4 regions of the Micromonospora sp. WMMD712 genome follow, and region 4 is predicted to be linked to each of the others. Evidence: riboswitches for the same ligand, from Rfam matches in the RefSeq annotation. Region 4 holds a riboswitch; each other region holds the start of a gene.
What was found. Region 4 has a riboswitch for cobalamin ahead of O7633_RS23470 (peptidase). Riboswitches for the same ligand answer to the same signal wherever they lie in the genome.

Region 1 (2,195 bases), 2.9 Mb from region 4:
CCGCCGCCGAGGAAGACCTCGTCCAGGATGATCCGCGCCCCGGCGTCCGCCATCGCGGCGATGCCGACCAGCCAGGCGTGCTGCACGGCGAGGAAGTCCCCGCCGACGTCGACCTCGCCGTGTGGGCCGAAGCTCAGCCCGGCGGGGCTGCCCAGCAGGGCCGGCGGCAGCCGGGCGATCAGGTCGTCCACGCCGAGACTGATCCACGGGTGCGGCAGGATGCGCTGGAGGCACCGGACGATCGCGGACTTGCCCGAGCTGGAGCCGCCGTTGAGCACGATGACCTGCGTCGCCACTGATCGGATTCCCTTCGGGCAAGTCCCGTCCCGCGCCGGCGGGCGATGATCGGAATCAGCCTAGCCAGCCCGGGGGCGGGCGGCGGGGAAATGCGCGCGGAACGGGTCGCATCCATCGGCGTACGACATTTGCTTTCGCCGCATCCGATTCCCGATGCAATTGTCAGGCATCGATGTAGTTAGGGGGGTGGGGTGGCCGGGAGCCCGGCGTTGACCGGCGGCGGTCGGGTGTGGCAGCATTCGCGGCCTGACGGCAGTGAAGGAAGCCGGTGCGATTCCGGCGCGGTCCCGCCACTGTCACCGGGGAGCGATCCCCCCTCGTGAGTCACGGCCGTGTGTCTGCGGTTGGAAGGCCGGGGGAGAGCGTCGATCCGGAAGCCAGGATACTTCGGCCGTCGGAGCGACCCCAGGGCGTGGACACCCGAGGAGGACCCGATGACGCACGGCGTCTCGCACATCGACGTACACCGTCGCCGCCTGCTGGCGCGCGGCAGCCTGCCCGCGCCCCGTCGCCGCACCTGAGCCCGAGCCCCGCGTACCGCGCCATGCTGCGCCCCCGGCGCCCCGGCCCGCGCCGGTGAGCCGGCCGCAGGCCCGCCGTACCCGCTGAACCCGCGCCCATGCCTGCCCGCAGGCGGCCTGCCCGCCGCCCCGTGCATCACTCTCCGGAGCCCTCCGTGCGCACCCTGCTGCTGTCCACCGCCGACACCGACCTGCTCGCCGCCCGGGCCAGCGGCGCCGGCTACCGGCTGGCCAACCCCGCCCGGGTCGCCGCCGACGCCGTGCCGGCGCTGCTCGACGGCGTCGACCTCGCCGTCGTACGGCTGCTCGGGGGCCGGCAGGCGTGGCCGGACGGCCTCGCGGCCGTGCTCGGCTCCGGGGTGCCGACGGTCGTCCTCGGCGGCGAGGCGGTGCCCGACGCGGAGCTGATGGCCGCGTCCACCGTGGCCTCCGGGGTGGCCACCGGGGCCCTGGCGTACCTGGTCGAGGGCGGGCCGGGCAACCTCGCCGAGCTGGCCCGGTTCCTCTCCGACACGGTGCTGCTCACCGGCGAGGGCTTCGCCCCGCCCGCGCCCACCCCCGGGCACGGCGTCCATGGCGAGCGGCCCGTCAAGCCCGAGCGGCCGACGGTCGGGATCGTCTTCTACCGGGCGCACGCCCTCGCCGGGAACACCGCCTTCGTCGACGCCCTCGCCGACGCCGTCGACGCCGCCGGGGCGAACCCCCTGCCGATCTTCTGCGGCTCGCTGCGCGGGCTCGCCCCCGGCGACGGGCCGCTGGAGCTGTTCGCCCGCTGCGACGCCCTCGTCGTCACCGTGCTCGCCGCCGGCGGGACGGTGGCCGCCGACGCCTCCGCCGGAGGCGACGACGCCTGGGACGTCGGCGCGCTCGCCGCCCTCGACGTGCCGATCGTGCAGGCGCTCTGCCTCACCAGCACCCGCGACCAGTGGGCCGGCAGCGACGCCGGGCTGTCCCCGCTGGACGCCGCCATGCAGGTGGCCATCCCCGAGTTCGACGGCCGGATCGTCACCGTGCCGTTCTCGTTCAAGCGGATCGACGCCGACGGGCTGTCGGTCTACGAGCCCGACCCCGAGCGGGCCGCCCGGGTCGCCGGGATCGCCGCGCGCCAGGCCCGGCTGCGGCACGTGCCCCACGCCGAGAAGCGGCTGGCGATCGTGCTCAGCTCCTACCCGACGAAGCACTCCCGGGTCGGCAACGCCGTCGGCCTGGACACCCCCGCCTCGGCGGTGCGGCTGCTCGCCGCGCTCGCCGACGCCGGCTACCACCTCGGCGACGGGCCGGTGCCCGACGACGGGGACGCGCTCATCCACGCCCTGATCGCCGCCGGCGGCCACGACGTGGAGTGGCTCACCCCCGAGCAGCTCGCCGCCGCCGACG
Region 2 (2,195 bases), 3.9 Mb from region 4:
CGATGCCGACCGCCGAGACCCGTCGCCCGCTGGCGGGCACGCCCATGAGCTCCCCGTCGTGGGTGCCCTCGTACCGGCAGCGCAGCGCCACGAGGTCCCCGTCGGCGATCAGCTCGACGAGGGGGTGGCGCAGGTCGGTCATGCCGGCGAAGAAGGCGTCACCGAACTCCTTCACCCCCTGCCGGTCCATCGACGGCAGCCCGGCCGGGTGGAACCGGTAGTCGTCGGTGCACAGGTGCAGCGGGGTCGTCCGGCCGCGGTCGAGCTCCTGGAAGTAGTCGCGGACGATCCGCTTGTTCTCCTCGGACATGGGTGGTCCTCTCGGTCGAGGGGTCGGGATGGTGACGAGCCGGGGCGGGCCCCGCCGCGACGGCTCGCCGGTCAGTCTCGTGCGGCCGGCGGCGCGCGGCGTCTGTCAACCGACTGCATCTCGCCCTGCCGGCCGCCCGCGGTTCCGGCGCTCCGCTCACCCGTCGCGGTGGTGGGGTCACGCTGCGAGGCGACTCGCCCGGCACATCATCTGGTGTTGCCATCTTCGCCTTGCGCCCATATATGGTGTCACCCGTAGCTGGTTCGACCGCCGCTCCACGGTGGTCGAGGCAAGAGGGAACCCGGTGCGAATCCGGGGCTGCCCCGCAGCGGTGAGTGGGAACGACCGCCGTCAACGAAGCACTGGGCCCGGCCGGGCCTGGGAAGCGACGGCCAGTAGGCACCGAGCACGACGCCCGCGAGTCCGAAGACCTGCCAGCGTGCCGCACGCGTCGCGTGCGGCGGTCGAAGGCCGCGTGGGACGGCCGACGCCATCAGCCGGGCAGCGGCGGCGAAGCGCGCCGTCGCGGGTGCCCGGCGGCGTCCTCCCGCGCGCCCTCGACCTCGGCGACGGGCTTGAGGAGGGCGAACATGGGCGCGACGCGGGAGCTGGCGGGGCCGGGGCAACGCCGGCACGTCATGCAGGTCCGGAAGCGGGACGGCGACACCGAGCCGGTGGACGTCAACAAGATCGTCGAGGCGGTGCAGCGCTGGGTCGCCGACCTGGACGAGGTCGATCCGCTGCGGGTGGCGACGAGGACGATCAGCGGCCTGTACGACGGGGCGACCACCGCCGAGCTGGACAAGCTGTCGATCCAGACGGCGGCGGAGCTGATCGGCGAGGAGCCGCAGTACTCGAAGCTGGCGGCGCGGCTGCTGGCCGCGTACGTGGCCGAGGAGGTCCGCGGGCAGCAGGTGGACAGCTTCAGCCAGTCCATCCGGTACGCCCACGGCCTCGGCCTGATCGGCGACGACACGGCCGTGTTCGTGGCCGCCCACGCCCGCGAGCTGGACGACGCCGTCGACCCGGCCGGTGACCTGCGGTTCGAGTACTTCGGCCTGCGCACCGTCGCCGACCGCTACCTGCTGCGGCACCCGCAGACCCGGCTGGTGGTGGAGACGCCGCAGTACTGGCTGCTGCGGGTGGCCTGCGGACTGTCGCAGACGCCGGGGGAGGCGGTCGCCTTCTACCGGCTGATGTCCAGCCTGGCGTACCTGCCCAGCTCGCCGACGCTGTTCAACTCCGGCACCCGGCACACCCAGATGTCGTCGTGCTTCCTGGTCGACTCGCCGCGCGACGAACTCGACTCGATCTACGAGCGCTACCACCAGGTCGCGAAGCTGTCGAAGTTCTCCGGCGGCATCGGCATCTCCTGGTCGCGGGTGCGGGGCCGCGGCGCGCTGATCCGGGGCACCAACGGGCGCTCGAACGGGATCGTGCCGTTCCTCAAGACGCTCGACGCCGGGGTGGCGGCGGTCAACCAGGGCGGCCGGCGCAAGGGCGCGGCCTGCGTCTACCTGGAGCCGTGGCACCCGGACGTCGAGGAGTTCCTGGAGCTGCGGGACAACACCGGCGAGGAGTCCCGGCGCACCCACAACCTGAACCTGGCCAACTGGATCCCGGACGAGTTCATGCGCCGGGTCGAGGCCGACGGCGACTGGTCGCTGATCGACCCGTCCGACGCCCCCGAGCTGCCCGACCTCTACGGCGAGGCGTTCGACTCCGCGTACCGGGCGGCGGAGAAGAAGGCCGTCCGCACCGTGAAGGCCCGCGACCTGTACGGGCGGATGATGCGCACGCTCGCGCAGACCGGCAACGGGTGGATGACGTTCAAGGACGCGTCCAACCGGCTGTCCAACCAGACCGGCGAGCCGGGCAACGTGAT
Region 3 (2,195 bases), 750 kb from region 4:
CGCTGTACTGGGTGGCGCTGCCGTCGAAGTAGCTGTAGCTGGCCCGTACGGGGTGGCCGAGGTTGCTGGCCGGGCAGGTGGCGAAGAGGGTCGACCCGGCGGTCGTGAAGGTGCCGACGCTGCCGGAGTACCAGGTGACGGTCCACGTCGTCGTGCCGGTGCTGCTGGCGTCGCAGTAGAACTGCGACGCGCCGGACTCGCAGAAGGGCGCCGGGGCGGCGGCGAGGGCCGGGGTGGCGGCGGCGGCCAGACCCAGGGTGGCGAGGACGGATGCGGCCAGGACCTTGACGGTGGTACGCATGGAACCCCTCCCGACGTAGCCAAGCGATGACTCAGGGCGACGTCAGCCTAGCCGCCGCATAGACGTACCTGAATTAGCTGTTCGGTCGGTCAGCCGACCGTCGCGCCCAGCGGTCGTGGTGCAGCGCCTCGGCGAGGGGTCGGCCCCGCCGCCACCCGTGCCGCTCCAGGTCGGGCACGGTCTCCAGGTGCGTCACCGGCCCGACGCAGAGCCAGGCCACCGGCCGGATGCCGGCCGGCACGCCCAGCAGCTCGGCGAGGAACGGCTCCCGGTAGAAGGAGACCCACCCGACGCCCAGCCCCTCGGCGGTGGCGGCGAGCCAGAGGTTCTGGATGGCCAGGCAGACCGAGTAGAGGCCGGCGTCGGCGATGGCGTGCCGACCGAGCACGGCCGGGCCGCCGCGCTGCGGGTCGTAGGTGACGACGACCGACAGCGTCGACTCCAGCACCCCGTCGATCTTGATACGCGCGAACCGTTCGGCCGCCGCGCCGTCCAGGGTGGCGGCGAAGGCGGCCCGCTCGGCCTGCACGTGCCGGTGGAACCGGCGGCGGACGGCGGGATCCCGGACCAGGACGAAGTCCCACGGCTGCGAGTAGCCGACGCTGGGCGCCGCGTGCGCGGCGACGAGGATCCGGTGCAGGGCGTCGGCCGGCACCGGCTCCCCGGTGAACTGGGCCCGGACGTCCCGGCGGCGGCGGATGGCGTCGTAGAGTTCCACAGGCAGGCTCCCGCTGCGCTCGGCCCACCTCGACGGGTGGGCGGTCGACGCGAGGCCGGTCTTCGGACTCCCGGATCGACGCCTGCCCGTCCGCCTTCCCAGCCGCACGGCCAGTGGCTGCGCTCCTCGCGCGTGGACGGTGGCTCCCCGGTCACCGCGGCGGGCCCGTGCCGGATTCACACCGGCTTCCCGATTCTCCCCGCGCAGGCGGGGCACCTCGCATGATCGTGCCGCCGGCGATGCTAACCCGCGTCAGCGGCGCAGCGTCCGGCCGGGCAGCTCCCCGTACGTGGCGAGATAGCGGGCGGCGAAGCGGCGCGGGTCGGCGAATCCCCAGCGGGCGGCGACCACGGCCACGGAGACGCCGTCGCCGGGCACGGCCCGGGTCAGTTCCTGGCGGGCCAGATCGAGCCGCACCCGGCGCAGGTAGGCCAGCGGGGTCGTGCCGAGCTGACTGCGGAACGCGAGCTGCACCGCGCGGGGGGTGGTGGCGGCGGCGCGGGCGATGTCGACGAGACCGATGTCGGTCCCGGCGGCCGATTCGATGAAGGCGATCGCCCGGCGCAGGGTCCCCTGGTGGGCGTCGGTCCGGTCGCATGACCGGTCCGCCACGACGGCGTTGCTGGGGAACGCGGCGAGCGTGGCCGCGGCGAGCAGGCGGCCGAGGCCGCCGAGCACGAGCGGGGACGCGCCCGGCGCGCCACCGGCGGCGATGACGGACTCCGCGTACCGGACGGTCCGCCGCCACCGCCACTGGGCATCGGCGCAGACCGGCCGGAAGCTGGCGAACCGCAGGGGGGCCAGCGGGCGGTCCGGGTCGACGCGGGCGACCTGGTCGAACAGCGAGAGGTCCAGCAGGACGGAGGTCACGTCCACGTCGCTGGACCACGAGGAGCCGGGCAGGTCGGGCTGGTAGAGCACGCCGACCTCGCCGGGCCCGATCAGCTCGTCGACCCCGTCGCACCGGTGCCCGAAGCACCCCCGGCGGGGGGCGGCGAGCAGGACGTACCCGAGCGGTTCCGCCTGCACCCGCAGGTCCAGGGAGATGCTGATGTCGTCGATGCAGAACGCGCCGGTGCTCCACCGGTCGTGGCGCAGCGGAAGCCCGGTCGCCACCGCGGCCAGTCGCACGCTGCGGCCGTACGAGGTCTCGAAGACGTGCGCCGCCTCGGCCGG
Region 4 (2,195 bases):
GACCTTCAGGCGGCCGGCATCCGGGTGATTCAGGTCGACGAGCCGGCCCTGCGGGAAACCCTGCCCCTGCGCGCGGCGGACCAGGATGCCTACCTGGACTGGGCGGTAGGCGCGTTCCGCCTGGCCACCAGCGGTGTCGCCGACGACATCCAGATCCACACCCATCTGTGCTACTCCGAGTTCGGTGAGATCATCGCCGCCATCGACGCCCTCGACGCCGACGTCACCAGCATCGAGGCGTCCCGCTCGAGGATGGAGGTCCTCGGCGACCTAGCCGCGGCCGGCTACCACCGCGGAGTCGGGCCAGGCGTGTGGGACATTCACTCGCCCCGGGTCCCGCCACGTGACGAGGTCGTCGAGGCGCTTCGCCGGGCCTTGGCGGTGGTGCCGGCCGAGCGGCTGTGGGTCAACCCCGACTGCGGCCTGAAGACCCGCAGCTATCCCGAGGTCGAGGCGTCTCTGGCGCACCTCGCCGCCGCCGCCGTCGAGCTTCGCGGCAGGTGAGCGCAGGCCGGGCGGGACGCCGACACCGTCCCGCCCGGCACGGCCGAGCGACCGTGTCACCCTGTCGCGATGGTCACCGTGTGTTGATGTCGGGCAACGCATTGACACGTGCTGCCCCGCCCGGCCAGACTGACGCGACAACTTCATCAGCGTGCGCGTAGGGGGAAGTCCGGTCGAAGTCCGGCGCTGGCCCGCAACGGTAGGCCATCGGGGTGTGCTCCGATGACAAGCCCGAATACCCGACGTGCCCGCGATTTCGCTCCCCCACCCGTCGTGGCCCACGGGTCGGAGTCCCGGTCGACCCCGTGCCACGGTGGTCGTTCGGGTTCTGACGACCGCCGGGCCGGAAAGGCGCTTCCGATGGTCGTTCGCCTGAGCCGGCACCGCCTGCTCGCGCTGTTCTGCGGTGTGCTCGCCGCCCTCACAGTCACCACGCCCGCGCTCGCCGCTCCCGCGCCCGCCGGCCCGACCCGGGCGGAGGCCGCCGCCGGGTGGCTGGCCCGGCAACTAATCGACGGGGAACGCTTCGAGGTGGTCTACGACGGGGTCGCCTACCCGGACCAGGGGCTCACCCTCGACGCGGTGTTCGCCTTCGCCGCTGCCGGCGTCGCCGACGACTCCGGCACGCGGGCGCTGGCCTGGGTCAGCCGGCCGGACGTCCGCGACGCCTACGTGGGCGACGGCACGACCGAGGCGTACGTCGGCGCCACCGCCAAACTCGCCCTCGCCGTCGCGGTGCGCGGCGGTGACCCGACGGATGTGGGCGGGGTGGACCTGGTCGCCCGCCTGCGCTCGCTCCAGTCGCCGACCGGCCGGTTCACCGACCGGTCGGCGTTCGGCGACTACAGCAACGCCTTCAGTCAGTCCTTCGCGATCCTCGCGCTGGACCGGACCGCACAGGGCGTGCCGGCAGCGGCCGCGTCCTGGCTGGCCGGCACCCGCTGCGCCGACGGTGGCTACCCGCTGCTGCCCGCCCAGCCGGTCTGCACCTCCGACGTGGACGCCACCGCGCTCGCGGTGCAGGCGTTGCGGGCGGCCGGCCGCAGGGCCGACGCCGCCCCGGGGCTGCGCTGGCTGCTCTCGGTGCAGGGCGCGAACGGCGGGTTCGCCAACGTAGGGGGAACACCGAACGCGAACAGCACCGGGCTCGCCGCGCAGGCGCTGCGCGATGGTCACCGGCCGCTGGCCTGGGCGCGGGCCCGCACGTTCCTCGCCGGACTCCAGGTCGACTGCGCCGGCGCGTCAGCCGACCGGGGGGCGGTCGACTTCGACGGCGGCGCCTTCGACCCGGCCACCGCCGCCCGCGCCACCGCGCAGGCCGTCCTCGGTCTGACCGGCGCTGGGTACGCCCACCTGTCCGCCGCCGGCGCGACGACCGGCGCACCGACCCCCGACTGCCCGTGAGCCGTTCCGTCGCTCGCCTGATTCTCATTCGTCTGCTCTCGGGGAGGACCCATGTTTCGAATCGTCATTCGTAGGCGGCTTGCCGGACTGTTGGCCGCCGCCGTCGCCGCCGTCGCGCTGACCGCCGTCGAGCCTGCGCCGCAGGCCGCGCACGCCGCCGCGTGTACCGGCACGTCGGGGGTCACCGTGGTGGTCGACTTCGCCGCCCTCGGCGGCGGGGTCCAGGTGGCCTGCGCCCTCGGCGACCCGGCGACTGGGCTGGCCGCCCTCCAGGGCGCGGGCTTCAC

Region 1: another riboswitch for cobalamin. It lies ahead of cobN (cobaltochelatase subunit CobN); the one in region 4 lies ahead of O7633_RS23470 (peptidase).
Region 2: another riboswitch for cobalamin. It lies ahead of O7633_RS05905 (ribonucleoside-diphosphate reductase subunit alpha); the one in region 4 lies ahead of O7633_RS23470 (peptidase).
Region 3: another riboswitch for cobalamin. It lies ahead of bluB (5,6-dimethylbenzimidazole synthase); the one in region 4 lies ahead of O7633_RS23470 (peptidase).

The regions. Positions count from the first base shown of each region.
Region 1 covers NZ_CP120743.1:411,692-413,886, forward strand. The annotation lists gene cpt (chloramphenicol phosphotransferase CPT) at 1-296, opposite strand, end outside; cobalamin riboswitch at 556-685, shown strand; gene cobN (cobaltochelatase subunit CobN) at 974-2,195, shown strand, end outside.
Region 2 covers NZ_CP120743.1:1,443,720-1,445,914, reverse strand. The annotation lists gene O7633_RS05910 (ester cyclase) at 1-310, opposite strand, end outside; cobalamin riboswitch at 553-764, shown strand; gene O7633_RS05905 (ribonucleoside-diphosphate reductase subunit alpha) at 901-2,195, shown strand, end outside.
Region 3 covers NZ_CP120743.1:4,637,193-4,639,387, reverse strand. The annotation lists gene O7633_RS20135 (hypothetical protein) at 1-301, opposite strand, end outside; gene bluB (5,6-dimethylbenzimidazole synthase) at 375-1,019, opposite strand; cobalamin riboswitch at 1,055-1,254, opposite strand; gene O7633_RS20125 (helix-turn-helix domain-containing protein) at 1,272-2,195, opposite strand, start outside.
Region 4 covers NZ_CP120743.1:5,390,008-5,392,202, forward strand. The annotation lists gene metE (5-methyltetrahydropteroyltriglutamate--homocysteine S-methyltransferase) at 1-504, shown strand, start outside; cobalamin riboswitch at 632-766, shown strand; gene O7633_RS23470 (peptidase) at 865-1,908, shown strand; gene O7633_RS23475 (hypothetical protein) at 1,960-2,195, shown strand, end outside.